Regions from separate parts of the Paraburkholderia sp. BR10923 genome, predicted to be linked through region 2. Evidence: predicted binding sites of a transcription regulator. Region 2 holds the regulator's gene; the other holds the start of a gene.

Region 1 (9,636 bases), on a different contig from region 2:
TCGTCGTCAATCTGCGTCACGTGCTGTATAGCGCCACGCTCGCGCCGCACGTCGCGCATCTGCCGAAGCGCTGGCGCTGGGCGCTCGGCGCGCTGCTCACCGACGAAGTCTTCGCGGTCGCGTGGGAGCACTACCGGCATCGCGAGCCGGGTACCGTCGGTCCGTACTACTTCTTTGGCGCCGGCGTCGCGATGTATCTGAACTGGCAACTGTGGACCGTCGCCGGCCTGCTGTTCGGCGCGGCCTTCCCGGGCCTGCAGTCGCTCGGCCTCGACTTCGCGATGGTCGCGACGTTCATCGCGATCGTCGTGCCGCAACTGGTCGCGCTGCGCTATATCGCGGCGGCCGTCACCGCCGGCACGCTGGCGTTTTTCTGGCAAGCGTGGCCGTATAAGCTCGGCCTGCTCGGCGCGGTGTTCGCGGGAGTCGCGGTCGGCGTGCTGCTGTCGATGTCGCGTCTGAACCTGCGTGGCGCGCGCCGTCCGGTGGAGGCCACGCGATGAACTACGTCGTTCTGATCGTCGGCATGGCCGCGATTACGTGGTTGATCCGCGCGGCCGTATTCGTGCTCGGCGAGCGCCTCGTGTTCCCGCCGCTGATGCGCACGGCGCTCAGCTTCGTGCCGGTCACCGTGCTGACCGCGATCATCGTCCCGATGGCCGTGTCGCCGCACGGCAACAACGCCGAGTTGACCTGGCGCAATCCGCAGCTGGTCGGCGCGCTCGCCGCGATCGTCGTGAGTGCCGTGACGCGCAGGCCGCTGCTGACGATCGCAGTCGGTCTCGTCGTGTTCTTCGTGTGGCAGTGCGTGGTGCTGAAGTAAGCGCGCCCTTTCTCCACGCTCATCGACTCGTCAGCGGTCCGTCGACGCATCGCGGACCGCGCCCCCCTCTCCCAGCGGCAGCGAGGCGCGCAAGCGCCCGAAGCCTCCCTCCAAAGCCCGCAACCGTCGCCGGGCCGCCCTCAAGTTTCCCGCCACCCCGCCGATATGCAGTCGAGGTCCGCTCATCGGGAGTCGTCCCGTTGGTTACGCGGCAACAGCTTGAAATCGAGCGCGTCGGCAGCCGGCGTCGCGTCGCCTCGGTCCGGGAGTGACCGGGCGATCGTGCGACGGCGCGCCGCGCGCGGCCGCATTAAACGGGATAACACATGGGTCAAATCACCCTGAAACTGAAGGACGAGACCGTCGCTTCGCTGCGCAAAGACTTCGAGGCCTTTTTGCGGGTCTCGCTGAAGCTCGATCCGCAGTTCGCGACGCCGTCGTTCGAAGATTTCTTGCGCGCGAAGCTGCTCGACAACATGGTGCCGCTCACCGAGCACGCGGTGCAGCGGATGCTGCAAGGCGGCCAGTACGCGTGGGCCAAACGCACGCTCGACAAGGAGTTTCCCGACGTCGTGTCGATCCTGATGCGCCAGGCGAGCGAGTTCGGCTTCGGTTTCGCGGCGCGCTCGGAATGGACGCCCGAGGAGCTCACCAAGCAATGCCGCGACTGGGCCGCCGCGATCGTCAAGGAAGCGGAAGGCGACGCGACGCTGGTCGATCCGCTCGCCTCGCAGATCAAGAGCACGGTGCAGGACATCCAGGCGCTCGAGGAAGTGATGCAGACGCCGGCATGGCGGCTGGTCGAATCGCTGCGCCAGCGCGTCTACGAGGCGAAGATCGCGTGCGAGACGAGCGTCGGCAGCACCGCGCGCGAGAAGCTCGGCGAACTGCGTGGGCTGTTGCGGCTCGGCATTTCGCACGGCACGTTCCAGAAGCAGGAAGCGCAGCAGATCATGGAGTATCTGCGGCTTTTGAAGCCGGAGATTTTCGTCGAGGAGCCGTACGACGTGTTCTCGCGGCTCGCGGCATGGCTGCGCAATTTCTTCGTGCCGCCGCCTCCGGTCGCGCAGCAACAGCAGCGGCAGCCGCGTTGAGCTTCCGCTGACCCGAGCGGCGCCGGCCGCTCAGTCCCACATCTTCCTGAGCTTCGCCGCGATCTCGATCCTGGCCTGCGCGGCCGCGGCGAGCCCGGCCGCGCTCGGCGCGCTAGCCGCCGGCACGCGCGGCCATGCGTACGCGTCGAACAGCGGCAGCATCGGCGTGGCGATGAAGCGCGTGCGAGACGCCCACACATGGCGGTCGCCCAGATGGGTCTGGTTGTGCACGTAAAAGCGCTGCGGCACGACGATATGCAGGTCTTCCTTCGCGCGCGTCATCGCCACGTAGAGCAGGCGCCGCTCCTCGTCGATTTCCTCGTCGCTGCCGGTGCCCAGATCGGACGGAATGCAGCCGTCGACGCCATTCAGCACGAACACGTTGCGCCACTCCTGGCCCTTCGCCGAATGGATCGTCGACAGGATCAGGTAATCCTCGTCGATCAGCGGCACGCCGGATTCGTCGCTGGTGGCGTCGGGCGGATCGAGCGTCAACTCGGTCAGGAAGCGCTCTCGCGACGGATAGGTACCCGCAATGCTTTCCATCTGCAGCAGGTCCGCGTGACGGATCGCGGCGTCCTCGTGATTGCGCTCCAGATGCGGTTCGTACCAGCGCCGCACCATCTCGAACTCGGCGGGCCACGGCGTTTGCCGGCCATACACGCTCGACATCAGCTTGACGAACGGATGCCAGTCTTCCTGCGCCCTTGCGGGCGCCGCAAACGCGGCGAGCACACCGCCCGCGGTCGCGACCGGATCGCCGCCGTCCGCGCGCGCGACGATGTCGTCAAGCACCTTCGCCGCGGTGGCCGGACCGACGCCCGGCAGCAGCTGCACGACGCGAAAGCCGGCGACACGGTCGCGCGGATTCTCGGCCCAGCGCAGCACCGCGAGCACGTCCTTGACATGCACCGAGTCGAGAAATTTGAGCCCGCCGAATTTGACGAACGGGATGTTGCGGCGCGTGAGCTCGATCTCGAGCGCGGCGCTGTGATGCGCGGCGCGGAACAGCACCGCCTGCGACTTCAGCTTGACGCCCTGCTCGCGCGCTTCGAGCACCTGCTCGACGACGTAGCGAGCTTGCGCGGCGTCGTCGGCGACCGTGATGAGGCGCGGGCGTTGCGCCGACGCCTTGTCGGTCCACAGATTCTTCGTGTAGCGCTCGCTCGCGAGTTCGATCACCGCGTTCGACGCGGCGAGAATCGGCTCGGTGGAGCGATAGTTGCGCTCGAGCGTGACCTGCTTCGCGGGCGGCTCGAACTGCGTGGGGAAATCGAGGATATTGCGCACGGTCGCGCCGCGAAACGAATAGATCGACTGCGCGTCGTCGCCGACCACGGTCAGGCCGCGGCCGTCCGGCTTCAGCGCGAGCAGGATCGACGCCTGCAGGCGGTTGGTGTCCTGGTATTCGTCGACCAGCACATAGTCGAAGCGTGCCGACAGATCGGCCGCGATGCTGGGCTCGGCGGCCATGTGCGACCAGTAGAGCAGCAGATCGTCGTAGTCGAGCACGCTCTGCTTCTGCTTGGCGTCGACGTACGCGGCGAACAGCCTGCGCAGATCGTCCTCCCACTCGCGACACCACGGAAACGCGCTGTCCAATACCTGTCCGAGCGATGCACCGGTGTTGACGACGCGCGAGTAGATCGCGAAGCAGGTGCCCTTCGCCGGAAAGCGCCGCTCTTTCGCGGACAGTCCGAGCTCGTGGCGCACGAGGTTCATCAGATCGGCGGAGTCTTCGCGGTCGTTGATCGTGAACGCGGGTGCGAGGCCGATCAGATCCGCGTATTCGCGCAACAGCCGCGCGCCGACGCTGTGAAACGTGCCCGCCCACGTCAGGCCTTGCGCGAGCGCGGCGCGTGCACCGACGGTGGCAGCCGCGGCGCCGGTGATGCGTGTCACGCGGCGGGTCATTTCGAGCGCCGCGCGGCGCGAGAAGGTCAAAAGCAGGATGCGCTGCGGATCGGCGCCCTTCACCACCAGATTAGCGACGCGATGCGCAAGCGTGTTGGTCTTGCCGGAGCCCGCGCCCGCGATCACGAGCAGCGCGCCGGGCAGCGCGTCTGGCGTGTCGGTCCCGTATTCGACAGCTTCGCGTTGAGCGTCGTTGAGCTTGGCGAGCCAGGCGGCGGTATCGAACGACGGAGCGGATTCGGCGACGGTGGACACTGAGCGGTTTTTGCGGATTGGATGGATTTTCAGGATGCGACGCATACTGTATATCCATACAACCCCATGCGACAAGCGCCCCTTTTTTGGGCGCCTGCCTGGCGGTCTACACTGCGCGCTACTACTGCTTCTTCGCGTCCTTCACGTTGGCCTCGGCGGCGGCCTTGTCGGCATCGGCCTGCGCGTCGGTTTTGGTCTTGTCCGCTTTCGCCTGAGCGACCGCGGCTTTCTTGTCGGCCTTCGCCTGCTCTTTCGCGGCCTTCTTGTCCGCGTGGGTGGCGGGCGCCGAAGCCGGGTCCGCGGTCTGCGCGAGCACGGCCGATGACAGGCAAGCCGCGATCAGCGCGGCGTAAATGCGGTTTCGGCTGGAACGGTCGATGTTCATCTGGATTCTCCCTTAGGCACAGCTTGCAAAGTGACAGACGCCCGCGGCGCGGGAGCCTCGCCGACCCACGCGCCGCGGCATCCAGCAGGGCTTAATGTTTGACGTCCGCGCCGTCGGTCTGCGCGGCAGCCTGCCCTTCCATCTCTATCTTCATTTCGTTGTTGGCGCTCTGTTTGTCCGCCTTCTGGTTCAGCTTCGCGCCGCGCACCTGCTCCTTGTACTGGTCCTTCGCGGCCTTCTGCTCAGCCTTCAGTTCCGCTTTCGAGGACTTCTTCGCCGCGCGATACTCGGCGTTCGCCTTCGCGTCGGCGTCGCGCTTCTGTACGAACGGGTCGGTCGAGCCCGAAGCCGTCAGACGGCCCGGCGGCGGCGCGGCGACGCCTTGCGCGGCGGGCGCGCCCGGGACTTGCTGCATGCCTTGCGCCGACGGCGGGGCCTGCATGCCTTGAGCGCCGGCCGCGGACGGCGGCGCCATCTCGGCGGCCCCTTGGCTCTGGATCTGCGCCTGACCGCCGATGCCTGTTGCCGGCTGCGCGGTCTGCGCGACGGCGGACGTCGCGGCAAAAACGGTGAGGGCGGTACCGATCAGGAGCGTACGAATCTGGGTCATGGCTATCCTCTCTAGACTTAGTTGTGACACGGGCGGACTCTCTGGCGTCGTGATGACGGAATGGCCCACGCGCCCCGCTCGGTCTATGCGTCGCTGGATGGGTGGCCGGGGAGCGATCCCGGAATACCAGCGGGCTTTGCTGCTGAGGTGCACTTTAGGAGTGAAATCCGTCTGGTGCGACCAGCGTTACGCAACGTTTCACTCTCCACAACTGAATAACATCTACTTTCATTTGCTTGCGCGATGGCTCGCTCGATGCATCCAGCACAGGCGGGGACAGCCCCGCGCCGCCGCGCCGCCGTGCACTTGCTTTATGATGCGAACCCCCAACGCGACCCGTGCCCAAGGTGCAAACGCCATGCCCAATCTCAATTTCACGCTGACCGGCGAGTACGTCGAACTCCACAATCTGCTGAAGATCACGGGCCTCGCGGATAGCGGCGGTTCCGCGAAGATGATGGTCGCGGACGGCGCCGTGATGGTCGATGGCCGGGTCGAGACCCGCAAGACCTGCAAGATCCGCGCGGGCCAGGTCGTGTTGCTCGGCGACACGCGGATCGCGGTCCACGAAGGCTGACGCCACTCCGGAAATTCGCGGGACGCCGCGCACCGGAACTGTGCGTTGTCCATCGACATCGCCCGGGCGAGGCAATAAGCTGTCGGTTTCGACAGGTAAACGCGACGGACCGCGCCACGGGCGAGGAGTCGGCTGACCGGCTCGCCGCCGCGCCGCGGAATTTCTCCGCCCGCTGCCCCGCCGCTCCATCGCCCGTCGGAGCGCGGCGCGATGCAATGCGGCGCCGCTTGCGCCCGCCTCTCCCTGTCGCCACTGCGGTTGCCGCCGCAGTGGCCAACTTTCGCCGCCAGGCATTCGATGACTCAACCCAGCTTCGCCCACGCGGCCAGCCGGCCGCCGACCCTATCCCGCCACGCGGCCGACACCGCGCGGCTCGCCGCGCCGCTCGCGATCGCGCAACTGTCGCAGATGGCGATGAGCGTGACCGACACGATTCTGCTCGGCTCGCTGGGCCCCGACGCGCTCGCCGCCGGCGGCCTCGGCGCGAACCTCTTTTTCGTGGTCGTCACGCTGCTGCAGGGCGTGCTGACGTCGGTCAGCGTCAGCGTCGCGCACGCGCGCGGCGCGCAGGACGACGGCCGGGTGCCGCATATCTACTGGACCGGTTTCCTGCTGTCGGTGCTGCTGGCGGTGCCGGCGTTCATTCTGTTGTCGTTCGCGTCGCACATCCTGCTCGCGTTCGGCGAGCCGGGCCTGCTCGCGCACAACGTCGGCCAATACGCCGCGGTGCTGCGCTGGGGCGCACCCGCGAGCCTGATCGGCGTCGGCCTGATGCGCTCGTTCCTGCCGGCGATCGGCGCGGCGCGGCGGCTGCTGTGGGTGTCGATCTTGAGCGTCGGCGTGAACGGCTTTCTGAACTACGGGCTGATTCACGGCGCGTATGGGCTGCCGCGGCTCGGCTTTCTCGGCTCGGCGGCCGCGACCACGATCACCGTGTGGCTGACCGCGCTCGTGCTGATGGCGCTGCTGCATCTGCGGCCGCGCTTTCGGCATTTCGTCGTCGCGACGCGGCCGAAGCTGCCGCTGATGGGCGAACTGTTCGGCATCGGTTGGCCGGTCGCGATCACCTACGGCGTCGAGTCGACGCTGTTCCTTGCCACCGGCCTGATGGTCGGCCTGCTCGGCGAATCGCAACTGGCCGCGCATCAGATCGCGCTGAACGTCGCGTCGGTCGCGTTCATGGTGCCGCTGTCGATCGGCCAGGCGGCCAATGTGCGAGTCGGCTACTGGGCCGGCGCCGGTCAGCCGCTCGCCGCGCGCCACGCGGGCTTCGTCGCGCTCGCGCTCGGCGTCGGCTTCATGTCGATGTCGGGTCTCGTGCTGATCACCGCGCCGCATTGGATCGTCGGCCTGTATCTGCATCTCGACGATCCGGCCAACGCGCCGACCATTGCGCTCGCCAGTTCGCTGCTCGGCGTGGCGGCGATCTTCCAGATCGTCGACGGGATGCAGGCGGTAGGCTCCGGCTGTCTGCGCGGCCTGAAAGACACCCGCATCCCAATGATCGCCGCCGCGTTCGGCTACTGGGTGATCGGCTTCCCGACCGGCTATCTGCTCGCGTTTCACGCCGGCCTCGGCGCGCGCGGCTTGTGGTGGGGGCTGGCGGCAGGCCTCGCGAGCGTCGCGCTGCTGATGACACTGCGTTTTCACAAGCTGAGCGGCCGGCAACCGCCGACAGTGGCGTCAATCACACCGCCCGCGCACTCGGTTTGAGCGGCGCAGCGGCAAGGCTCACTCCTGAAGCACTCACTGTAAAAGGTAAAATGCCCGCCGCTGCACGCGAGCGCTAACCCGCGCTCACGCGCCAGGAACCGCACGACGGCGCGCCTCACCAAGGCAAAAGCCAGACTGGCGCCGCCGGAGCACCCACCATTGCCCGCGACGCGTGCGGCTTCGATTGGCCGCCCGTGTTTGCCGCGCTTTCGCCACGGCGCTTGCCGTAGCCGCTTCACCCGCTTCGGCGCGACGAACGCCGCAACGCCAGCCGACACCCGGCCGCGCCGCGGCCCCCGCTCTCTCGCGATACAACACAACCAAGGACCACCCGCCATGCTTGCCCGCGTCACCCGCCTGTTCCCGCTCTGGGCTGTGCTCGTCTCGGTCGCCGCGTACTTCTCGCCGGCCTCGTTTTCCGGCGTCGCGCCGCACGTCACCACGCTCCTCACGATCATCATGCTGGCGATGGGCGTCACGCTGTCGGCCGGCGATTTCCTGCGCGTGTTCACGCGCCCCGCGCCCGTGATCGCCGGCATCGTGCTGCACTACCTCGTGATGCCGCTCGCCGCATGGGTCATCGCGAAGGCGCTGCGCATGCCGCCCGACCTGACCGCCGGCATGGTGCTGGTCGGCAGCGTTGCGAGCGGCACCGCGTCGAATGTGATGATTTATCTCGCGCGCGGCGACGTCGCGTTGTCGGTGACGATCAGCGCGCTGTCGACGCTCGTCGGCGTATTCGCGACGCCGCTGCTCACGCGCCTTTACGTCGACGCGTCGATCGCCGTCGATGTGCACGGCATGCTGATGAGCATTCTGCAGATCGTCGCGCTGCCGATCGTCGTCGGTCTCGTCGTCAATCATCTGTTCGGTAAGCTGGTGTGCAAGATCGAACCGATCCTGCCGCTCGTCTCGATGGTCGCGATCGTGCTGATCATCGGCGCGGTGGTGGGCGGCACGCAGAAGAGCATCGCGTCGGTGGGCTTCCTCGTGATGGTCGGCGTCGTGCTGCACAACGGCATCGGCCTGCTCGGCGGCTATTGGGGCGGCCGTCTGCTCGGGTTCGACGAAGCCGTCTGCCGGACGCTCGCGATCGAAGTCGGCATGCAGAACTCCGGCCTCGCCGCGACGCTCGGCAAGCTCTACTTCACGCCGATCGCCGCGCTGCCAGGCGCGCTGTTCTCGGTCTGGCACAACCTGTCGGGTTCGCTGCTCGCGGGCGTGTGGGCGGGCCGACCGGCGAAAGGCTCGACGCATCCCGATGGCGAGCGCGCGCTGCACGTCGAGCGCGCCTGATACCGCCCCCGCGCGCCGCGGTTTGCAGCACGTGATCGATCACCGAACCGCGGCGCCCTCGCGACCAACGCGCGGCACTCCGCTGCGTTTGCCGACGTACGCGGAACCCGCCCCAATTCCCTTAGAATGGTTTTCTCGACAGCGGGCACAGGCCTTCGCTGTCGCCACGCGAAAAGCTTGCAACAAGGGGAAAACAGCGTGCAGGGCCAATTCGAACAACATCGGCGGGCCGCGCGCCGCCGCTCGATAGTCAGCACAACGAGCCAAATCTTCCTGCTCTGTTGCGCGGCGGCATTTTTGACCGCCTGCGCGACGAAGCCGCCCGCCACCGCGTTCGACCGCCAGGTGACGCACGCGCTGCCGGCCACCGCCGATACGCCGCTGCGCGAAGCGCTCGCGCCGCTCGAGGCGAAGCATCCGGAGCAGTCGGGTTTCCGTGTGCTGGCGAACGGCACCGACGCGCTGCAAATGCGCATCGCGCTTGCGCGCGCGGCGACCAAAACCCTCGACATGCAGTACTACATTGCCAACGAGGACACCACCGGCAAGCTGCTGCTCGGCGCCGCGTTATATGCGGCCGATCACGGCGTGCGGGTGCGCATGCTGGTCGATGACCTGAACTTCAAGGACATCGACCGCATCATGGCGGGCCTGGACACGCACGAGAACATCGAGATCCGCGTATTCAACCCGTTCGGCAGCGCGCAGGAAGGCTTGTTCGAGCGCACCACGAACCTGTTCACGCAGATCGGCCACTTCACGCGCCGCATGCACAACAAGGCGATGATCGCGGACAACCAGTTGGCGATCGTCGGCGGTCGCAACCTGGGCGACGAGTACTTCAGCGCGAGCGAAACGCTGCAGTTCCGCGACCTCGACGTGCTCGCGGCGGGCCCGATCGTCGCCGACGTCTCCGCGAGTTTCGACGACTACTGGAACAGCGAGCTCGCCTATCCGCTGCGTGCGCTG
Region 2 (9,636 bases):
CCGCCAAATGCCAAATGGAACCACTCAGTACGGCCGATACGTTTTTCTCCTGCTTCGAGCGCCGCACGGCGGCGCTGCCATCTCACTGCGCCGGAAACACCCGCAGCGCGCGCGGCACCGCGGTCACGCCGTCGCCGACCGCGAGTTGCAGATCACGCCACGTTTCGCGATCGAGTTCGGCTTCGAGCAGATTGCCCGCGCGACCGGCGAGCTCGACGCGCACCGAGCCGCCGAGCGTCACCACGCGCCGCACGTCGACGACGATGCCGTCGCGATGCCCGGCCGCCTGCCGATACAGCTGCAGGTCATGCGGCCGCACATAGGCGAACGCCGGACCGCTGAAACCCGCCGTGATCGCGACCGGCAGCGCGGCGCCATCGACGACGAAGCCTTGCGCATCGACGTTGCCGTGCAGACGGTTCGCCGCGCCGAGAAACTCGTAGACGAACGGCGTCTGCGGATGGTCGTACACGTCCTGCGGGCTGCCCACCTGCTCGACATGGCCGCGATTGAGCACGACGATGCGATCGGCCACTTCGAGCGCCTCTTCCTGATCGTGCGTGACGAAGATCGTCGAGATATGCAGATCGTCGTGCAGGCGGCGCAGCCAGCTGCGCAGTTCCTTGCGCACCTTCGCGTCGAGCGCGCCGAACGGCTCGTCGAGCAGCAGCACCTTCGGCTCGACGGCCAACGCGCGCGCAAGCGCGATGCGTTGCCGCTGACCACCGGACAGCTCCGACGGATAGCGTTGCGCGAGCCAATCGAGTTGCACGAGCTTCAGCAGTTCATGCACCTTCTCGCGAATCACCTTCTCCGACGGACGTTCCTTGCGCGGCTTCACACGCAGGCCGAACGCGACGTTCTCGAACACCGTCATATGACGGAACAGCGCGTAATGCTGGAACACGAAGCCCACCTCGCGCTCGCGCGCGCCGACCGCCGCGACGTCCTGACCTTGCAGCTCGACCTGGCCGCCGTCCGCGTATTCGAGGCCGGCGATCACGCGCAGCAGGGTCGTCTTGCCGCAACCCGACGGCCCGAGCAGCGCGACGAGTTCGCCCGGCGGAAAGTCGAGCGACACGTTGTCGAGCGCGACGAAATCGCCGAAGCGCTTTTGCAGGTTACGAACGGTGATACCCATTTACAGCTCTCCTTGCTTGAGCGGATGTCGCTGCGACGCAGGCGTGGCGTTGACGAAAAACGAATGAGAAGCGGACTGCGCGCTATTGGCCTGTGACGCATCGGCCGGCGCCGGTCCCGCATGCGCGGGCACCTCACGCGCCGCCGACAGTTCCGCCGACATATGACGCTCGGCCAGCAGCTTGAGCCCCAGTGTGACCAGTGCCAGCAGCGCGAGCAGCGAGGCCACGGCGAACGCGGCCGAGAAGTTGTACTCGTTGTAGAGGATTTCGACGTGCAGCGGCATCGTGTCGGTCTGCCCGCGAATATGGCCGGACACCACCGACACCGCACCGAACTCGCCCATCGCGCGCGCATTGCACAGAATCACGCCGTACAGCAGGCCCCACTTGACGTTCGGCAGCGTCACACGACGGAACGTCTGCCAGCCCGATGCGCCGAGCACGTGCGCGGCTTCTTCCTCGTCGTTGCCCTGCGCCTGCATCAGCGGAATCAGTTCGCGCGCGACGAACGGGAACGTGACGAAGATCGTCGCGAGCACGATGCCCGGCACCGCGAAGATGATCTGCACGTTGTGATCTTCGAGCCACGGGCCGAACCAGCCCTGCGCGCCGAACATCAGCACGTAGATCAGACCGGAGATCACCGGCGACACCGAAAACGGCAGATCGATCAGCGTGGTCAGCAGTGCCTTGCCGCGGAAGTCGAACTTCGCGATACACCACGACGCCGCGAGGCCGAACACGAGGTTCAGCGGCACAGCGATCGACGCGGTGAGCAACGTGAGCTTGATCGCCGACAGCGCATCCGGATCGGCGAGCGCTTCGAAGTAAAAACGCAGCCCCTTATTCAGCGCCTGATAGAACACCGCGGCGAGCGGCACGACCAGAAACAGCGCGAGAAACAGCAGTGCGACGCCGATCAGCAGCCAGCGCACCACGGGCGGTTCGCTGACCGGATCGGGGCGACGCGCACCGCTCGCCGGGTTGGTCGGAAGACGGCTCATTGCACACCTCCACCGATTGCCGCGACGCTCGTGGCCACTGGCGCCGGCCCCGCATTGCCGCGGCTCGTGCGCCGCTGCAGCCACCACTGCAGCGTATTGATCAGCAGCAGCATCAGGAACGACACGACCAGCATCACGACCGCGAGCGCGGTCGCGCCCGCATAGTCGTATTGCTCGAGCTTCGTGATGATCAGGAGCGACGTGATCTCCGACTTCATCGGCACATTGCCGGCGATGAAGATCACCGAGCCGTATTCGCCGAGCGCGCGCGCGAAGGCGAGCGCGAAGCCGGTCAAGAGCGCCGGGAACACGGCCGGCAGCACGACGCGGCGAAACGTGAGCCAGCGCGACGCGCCGAGGCACGCGGCCGCCTCTTCCTGCTCGCGCTCGAACTCCTCGAGCACCGGCTGCACCGTGCGCACGACGAACGGCAGGCCGATGAACGTCAGCGCGACTAGCACACCGACCGGCGTGAACGCGATCTTGATGCCGAGCGGCGCGAGGAACTGGCCGATCCAGCCGTTACCCGCATACACGGCCGCGAGCGAAATGCCCGCGACCGAGGTGGGCAGCGCGAACGGCAGATCGACGACCGCATCGACGATGCGCTTGAACGGAAACGTGTAGCGCACCAGCACCCACGCGACGAGAAAGCCGAACACCGCGTTGATCAGCGCGCCGCCGAGCGCCGAGAAGAACGTCAGCCGATACGACGCGAGCACGCGCGGCGACGCCACCGCACGCACGAACTGGTCCCAGTCGAGCGTCGCGGTTTTCAGAAAGGTCGCCGCCAATGGAATCAGCACCACGAGGCTCAAATAAGCCACCGTGATGCCGAGTGTCAGGCCAAAGCCGGGCAATGCGCTCGGCTTGCGGAAGGTCAACGTGGTCATGCTGGATACTCGTTCATGGTTGATGCTCGCGCGGTTGTTCGTGTTGCGGTGTTGCGGTGTTGCGGTACTACCGCCCTGCTGGCCAGCGGGTCCCGGTTAGCCGAAAGCGCGCCCATTGGGCGCGCCCTTGTTGCCTGTGCCCGTGCTTCAGGCGATGCTTGTTACTGCGGCTGATAAATCGAATCGAATACGCCGCCGTCCGCGAAATGGGTCTTCTGCGCGTTGGTCCAGCCGCCGAACGAATCGTCGATCGTGTACAGCTTCAGCTTCGGAAACTTCGCGGTCAGGTCGGCCGGCACCTTGTTCGAACGCGGACGATAGAAATTGCGCGCGGCGATCTCCTGCCCTTCCTCGCTATACAGAAAGTTCAGATACGCGTCGGCCAGCTTGCGCGTGCCGTGTTTGTCGACGACCTTGTCGACCACCGCGACCGGCGGCTCGGCCAGGATGCTCACCGTCGGCACCACGATCTCGAACTTGTCCGGACCGAACTCCTTCACCGACAGAAACGCCTCGTTTTCCCACGCGATCAGCACATCGCCGATACCGCGCTGCACGAAGCTGGTGGTCGCGCCGCGCGCGCCCGAATCGAGCACGCCGGCGTTCTTGTACAGCTTGCCGACGAACTCCTTGGCCTTCTGGTCGTTGCCGCCCGGCTGATGCTCGGCGTACGCCCACGCGGCCAGGTAGTTCCAGCGCGCGCCGCCGGAGGTCTTCGGATTCGGCGTCACGATCGACACGCCCGGCTTCACCAGATCGTCCCAATCCTTGATGTGCTTCGGGTTGCCCTTGCGCACCAGAAACACGATCGTCGACGTGTACGGCGAGGCGTTGTCCGGCAGACGCTTCTGCCAGTTCTTGTCGACGAGCCCCTTGTTCGCGATGGCGTCGATGTCGTAAGCGAGCGCGAGCGTCACGACGTCGGCCTGCAGACCGTCGAGCACCGAGCGAGCCTGCGCGCCCGAGCCGCCGTGCGACTGCTTGAAGGTGACGGCTTCGCCGGTCTTGGCCTTCCATTCTTTGCCGAATGCCTGATTGATGTCCTGATACAGCTCGCGCGTCGGATCGTAGGACACGTTCAGCAGCGTGGTGTCGGCGTTCGCGACGCCGCTTGCGCCCACCATGCCGAGCGTACCCGCCGCGCCGACGACAAGCGCCGTGATCAGTTTTCTGGTTCGAGCCGCGAGCCCCGTATGCCGATGGTTCATTTCAGTTTCTCTCCGCGTGATGGTCCGCTGATAAGCGTCTGGTGTTGTTTTGCGTCGCGGTCATGTGCACATGAGCGCTAACCCGGAAGCCAGTCTATCGAAGGGCTTTCATCATTAAAAATAATGTTTCTTCATTTTTTAATGCCCAAAAGTGGTAACGGCAGAGGCGCCGGCTGTTCAGACGCCGAAATCGTCGCCATGTCGCCGATAAACGACGCCCCAGCGCGCCCCTTGCGTCGAACTTAAAGTAAAGCTTGAAATGCGCCGAATACTGTATAAAAATACAGTCACCTGTTCATACATACAGTGGCCATGACCAAACTCACCGCACGACAGCAGCAGGTTTTCGATCTGATCCGCCGCGCGATCGAACGCACCGGCTTTCCGCCCACTCGCGCGGAAATTGCCGCCGAACTCGGTTTCAGCTCGGCCAATTCCGCGGAAGAGCATCTGCGCGCGCTGGCGCGCAAGGGCGTGATCGAACTCGCGGCCGGCGCGTCGCGCGGCATCCGCCTGCTGTCCGGGCAGGAGGATGCGCCGCACCAGTTCACGCTGCCGCATGCGGGCCTGATGCAGTTGTCACTGCCGCTGATCGGCCGGGTCGCGGCGGGTAGCCCGATCCTCGCGCAGGAACATATCTCGCAGCACTACGCGTGCGACCCGGCACTGTTCTCGAGCAAGCCCGACTACCTGCTGAAGGTGCGCGGCCTGTCGATGCGCGACGCCGGCATTCTCGACGGCGACCTGCTCGCGGTGCAAAAGCGCAGCGAAGCGAAAGACGGCCAGATCATCATTGCGCGGCTTGGCGACGACGTGACGGTCAAGCGTCTGAAGCGCCGGCCGAACGGCATCGAACTGATCGCCGAAAACCCCGACTACGACAACATCTTCGTGGAAACCGGCAGCGCGGATTTCGCGCTCGAAGGGATCGCGGTCGGGCTGATTCGCCCCAGCGAGTTCTGATCTTTGTTGCCGGAACGCTCGCGCCGGTTTGTCCGAACCAAGCCGCATTAACGCCCGCATTAACGCCCGCATTACGCCGCGCATTCAAGCCGCATCGTCTGGAGAGACTCATGGAACGCCTTGCCCGCCTGCTGCCTTTTCGCCAGTTCGGCCGTCTGCGCCATCTGCGCAAGCTCACGCCTTGCGCGCCGATCGACGCGCCCGCGGCGCGCACGCCGTCGCTGTTCGACGTGCCTGCCGAAGCTTGCGGTCTGCCGTCGTCGTTGCCGGCGTTTGCGCGCGTATCGCTGAATTCGGCGCTGAATGTCGCGGAGCCCGCGCGCCGCGCTCCGGTGCGGGTCTATCATGGACCGTCGCGACTGATCATGGTCGGCACCGTCGACGCCGTATGCCGTATGATCGATCGTTGCATAGCCGACGAAGCCAACGTGCACGGCGCGGTGTTCGAAGCCTGAGCGAATTCTGAGCACGCATGCAATAAGCACTTCGGATGTTCAGAGATTCGCGTGGGATGGGATCGTTTCGACCTCGCCGTGGTCGACGTTAGATCATCACTGACGTGGAGTCCCATTCGATGACAATTCCGAAACGAACACAGGGCAGCGCCACCCGGCCGCTGCTGATCACGCTGATCGTGGTGATCGTGATTGCCGCGCTGGGCTTTATTTACGCGTCACCGTATCTCGCGGTGAACAATCTCAAACGCGCGGCAGACGCGCGTGACGTGCAAACCGTCAATCAGTACGTCGACTTCCCCGCGCTGCGCGATAGCCTGAAGCAGCAGGTGGGCGCCATGCTGACGCACCGGCTCGAAGCGGATGCCGGGAACAAGATGGCCACGATCGGCGCGGTGATCGGCGTGACACTGATCGGCCCGCTCGTCGATGCCTATGCGACACCCGACGGCGTCGCGGCACTGCTGAACGGCATGCCGCCGCGCGGCACACCGGGCGAGCAACCGTCAGCACCGCCAGCCGCGGGCGGAGAAGCGCCGGCCGCATCGGCCGCGGGCGACACCACCACGCACGCAAGCGCGCCGCCGCCCGGGCGCCAAAGCACGGCCGGCTATCGGAGTCTCAACGAGTTTGTGGTCACGTACCGGCGCGGCGAAGGCAACGCGAACTATTCGGCTATCTTCCGTCGCGAAGGGCTGGTCACGTGGAAGCTCGCGGCGATCAATCTGAACGAGTGAGGTTCAAGCCGTGAACTGAAGAGATGCGCGGGCTGGCCATTGGAGCCAGCCGCGTGTCAGGTTTGTTCGTATTACGCCGCGGCCGCCTGCTGCTGCTCCTGCGCGGACGAGCACGCCACCAGAATGCTGCACGACACGCGGTCGAGCAGCGGCGTGTTGCCCGCCCCCATCCACCACCTCGACAAACCGGTCCGGCAGCGATGTCCCACCACCACGAGGTCGACGTGCAACTCGTTGGCAAGATTGGCGATCTCGTCGATCGGATGACCGAATGCGAAATGCCCCTGCGCGTTCACGCCTCGCTCGGTCAGCCAGTTCACGCCCTCCTGCAGAATTTCGCGGGCCGTTTTTTCGAAGCTTCCGCAGGCCACATCGGTCAATAAGCCCGCGCTTTGCGCGATGCTGGAACGCATGTCTACTACCGACAGCAGATGCGTTTCCGCCTTCAGGTCCAACGCCAGATCGGCGCCGCAACGCAGGGCTTTGCGGCCTTCGCGCGAGCCGTCGTAGCACAACAGGATTTTCTGGTAGCTCGCCATCTGTCTTCTCCCATTCGCGCGGAAAGCGCGGTCTGAATCAATCATGGTGCGCCGCAATTCGGCTTGCAAGGGATGGAAAACGCTAAGTGCATAGTCGGTGCGTGCTGAAGCCGTCTGCACAAGCGTTGGGCCACCTGGAGCAGTGTTCGCACACGTTTGCGGCACCGCAAAAGTTCGTATGCGAACGCATCGCATCCCCATGCATTACGCGTTCCCGGACACCCGCTCGCGTCAGTGGCCGATACCCTAGAATAAGCGGCCTGTGCGCAATGCGTGCGTCGCAGGTATGTTGTGTGTCTTGCGCGTACGTTATGTCTTCTTCCGGAGCCTCGCTCGAGTCATGCCCGCAGCCCCCATCGAATTCCATCAGGTCAGGAAAAACTATGGCGAAAAAACAGTCGTCGACGGATTGTCGTTTCATGTGAACACCGGCGAATGCTTCGGGCTGCTTGGCCCCAACGGCGCCGGCAAGACCACGACGCTGCGCATGCTGCTCGGCATCGCGGCGCCCGACGCCGGCGCGATCCGCCTGTGCGGCGAACCGATCCCTGGCCGCGCGCGCCTCGCGCGCTCGCGCGTGGGCGTGGTGCCGCAGTTCGACAACCTCGATCCCGATTTCACCGTGCGTGAAAATCTGCTCGTGTTCGGCCGCTACTTCGGTCTGAGCGCCGCGCAGTGTCGCGCGGCGGTGCCGGGTCTGCTCGAATTCGCCCGCCTCGAGAACAAGGCGGACGCACGCGTGAGCGAACTGTCGGGCGGCATGAAGCGGCGCCTCACGCTGGCGCGCGCGCTGATCAACGATCCCGACGTGCTGATCATGGACGAACCGACCACCGGTCTCGACCCGCAAGCGCGCCATCTGATCTGGGAGCGACTGAGATCGCTGCTCGCGCGCGGCAAGACCATCCTGCTGACCACGCACTTCATGGAAGAAGCCGAACGGCTCTGTCATCGACTGTGCGTGATCGAGGAAGGACGCAAGATCGCAGAAGGCGCGCCGCGCGAGCTAATCGAGTCCGAGATCGGCTGCGACGTGATCGAGATCTATGGTCCCGATCCGTTTGCATTGCGCGACGAACTCGCACCGCTCGCCGAGCGCACCGAGATCAGCGGCGAGACCCTGTTCTGTTACGTGAACGACGCGCAGCCCGTGCATATGCGCCTGAAGCAGCGCGCGGATTTGCGCTATCTGCATCGGCCGGCGAATCTCGAAGATGTGTTTCTGCGGCTCACCGGCCGCGAAATGCAGGACTGAACCCGCAGCGAGACACTTGATGGACGCACGCACCTACGAAACCCACGACGGCACGCCATCGGCACAAGAGCCGTTCGGCGCCTTCCCCGCCAATGCCACGAACTGGATCGCGGTATGGCGCCGCAACTATCTGGTGTGGAAGAAGCTCGCGATTGCGTCGATGTTCGGCAACCTCGCCGATCCGATGATCTATCTGTTCGGTCTCGGCTTGGGGCTCGGGCTGATGGTCGGGCACGTCGACGGCGTGTCGTATATCTCGTTCCTCGCGGCGGGCACTGTGGCGTCGAGCGTGATGATGTCGGCGAGCTTCGAGTCGATGTATTCGGGCTTTTCGCGCATGCACGTGCAGCGAACGTGGGAGGCGATCATGCATACGCCGCTCACGCTCGGCGATATCGTGCTCGGCGAGGTAGTGTGGGCCGCCAGCAAATCGGTGTTGTCGGGTGTGGCGATCATGCTGGTGGCGGGCGCGCTCGGCTATGCGAGTTTTCCGTCGATGCTGCTCGCGCTGCCGGTCATCGTGCTGGCCGGTCTCGCGTTCGCGAGCCTCGCGATGATCGTGACGGCGCTCGCGCCGTCGTACGACTTTTTCATGTTCTATCAGACGCTCGTGCTCACGCCGATGCTGCTGCTCTCCGGCGTGTTCTTTCCGATCTCGCAGCTGCCCGGCCCCGCTCAAGCGGTGACCGCCGCGCTGCCGCTCGCCAATGCGGTCGATCTGATGCGCCCGGCGATGCTCGGCCGGCCGATGGAGCACGCGGCGCTGCATGTGAGCGTACTGGCCGCTTATGCAGTCGGCGGCTTTATCGTGTCGGCGATCCTGTTTCGGCGCCGCATGATGAAGTAAGCCGAACGCGCCGGTGGTCGCTATGAGCGTTTGCTATCGTTGCGCGCTCAGTCCTCGTCGTCGGTCCACGGAATGTCGACGTCGGAGATGAACGCGACCGTCGCGAACGGGCCGCCCTCGTGACGCCCGATCTTGCCATCGGCGCGCTGCCATTCGACCCGGAACACGGTGGCCGGATCGTCCGCGATCAGCCGCACCGTACGCAATTCGTCGGGATCGGCATCCTCGACCGGACCGTCGAGCGAGATCAGCAGCGCCTGCGGCCACAGACCATCGGCGGGATCGTAAATCTTGTCGCCGTCGTGAATCAATGTGAAGGCTTCCACACCGATGGTCGCCGACGCATCGACGATCATCTTGGCGAGCGCACGCAACAGCGCGGTCGCTCTCGCCGAATTTGCCTGGCGGATCGCGAGATCACCGCGCGTGAGCGCCTGCTCGAGTTTCGGATTGGTTTTCTGTTGCGCCATGGATGTGTTGGTCCTATCGCTCTGTTGTGGGCAACGCGCCATCGGGACGACGCGCCGCGTTTCTTTTTGGGTGCATCTATTGCCGCTTGTGTGCATCGCAGCATCGCGGGTTGCGCGGCCGGT

What was found. The regulator LexA, encoded in region 2, represses DNA repair genes until DNA is damaged. The targets are predictions, from matches to a motif close to ACTGTATNNNNATACAGT.
Region 1: AB3X94_RS00220 (ATP-dependent helicase) is a predicted target of LexA. The motif match lies at 4,132-4,149, and genes of this name have one in related genera.

The regions. Positions count from the first base shown of each region.
Region 1 covers NZ_JBFPKO010000001.1:37,788-47,423, reverse strand. The annotation lists gene AB3X94_RS00235 (AzlC family ABC transporter permease) at 1-503, shown strand, start outside; gene AB3X94_RS00230 (AzlD domain-containing protein) at 500-823, shown strand; gene AB3X94_RS00225 (DUF4088 family protein) at 1,150-1,917, shown strand; gene AB3X94_RS00220 (ATP-dependent helicase) at 1,948-4,086, opposite strand; gene AB3X94_RS00215 (hypothetical protein) at 4,208-4,471, opposite strand; gene AB3X94_RS00210 (hypothetical protein) at 4,563-5,081, opposite strand; gene AB3X94_RS00205 (RNA-binding S4 domain-containing protein) at 5,440-5,658, shown strand; gene AB3X94_RS00200 (MATE family efflux transporter) at 5,956-7,371, shown strand; gene AB3X94_RS00195 (bile acid:sodium symporter family protein) at 7,708-8,667, shown strand; gene AB3X94_RS00190 (phospholipase D family protein) at 8,794-9,636, shown strand, end outside.
Region 2 covers NZ_JBFPKO010000008.1:158,517-168,152, forward strand. The annotation lists gene AB3X94_RS17150 (sulfate/molybdate ABC transporter ATP-binding protein) at 83-1,141, opposite strand; gene cysW (sulfate ABC transporter permease subunit CysW) at 1,142-2,146, opposite strand; gene cysT (sulfate ABC transporter permease subunit CysT) at 2,143-3,039, opposite strand; gene AB3X94_RS17165 (sulfate ABC transporter substrate-binding protein) at 3,201-4,247, opposite strand; gene lexA (transcriptional repressor LexA) at 4,560-5,210, shown strand; gene AB3X94_RS17175 (hypothetical protein) at 5,321-5,665, shown strand; gene AB3X94_RS17180 (DUF2939 domain-containing protein) at 5,785-6,402, shown strand; gene AB3X94_RS17185 (universal stress protein) at 6,474-6,941, opposite strand; gene nodI (nodulation factor ABC transporter ATP-binding protein NodI) at 7,282-8,196, shown strand; gene AB3X94_RS17195 (ABC transporter permease) at 8,216-9,043, shown strand; gene AB3X94_RS17200 (hypothetical protein) at 9,091-9,513, opposite strand.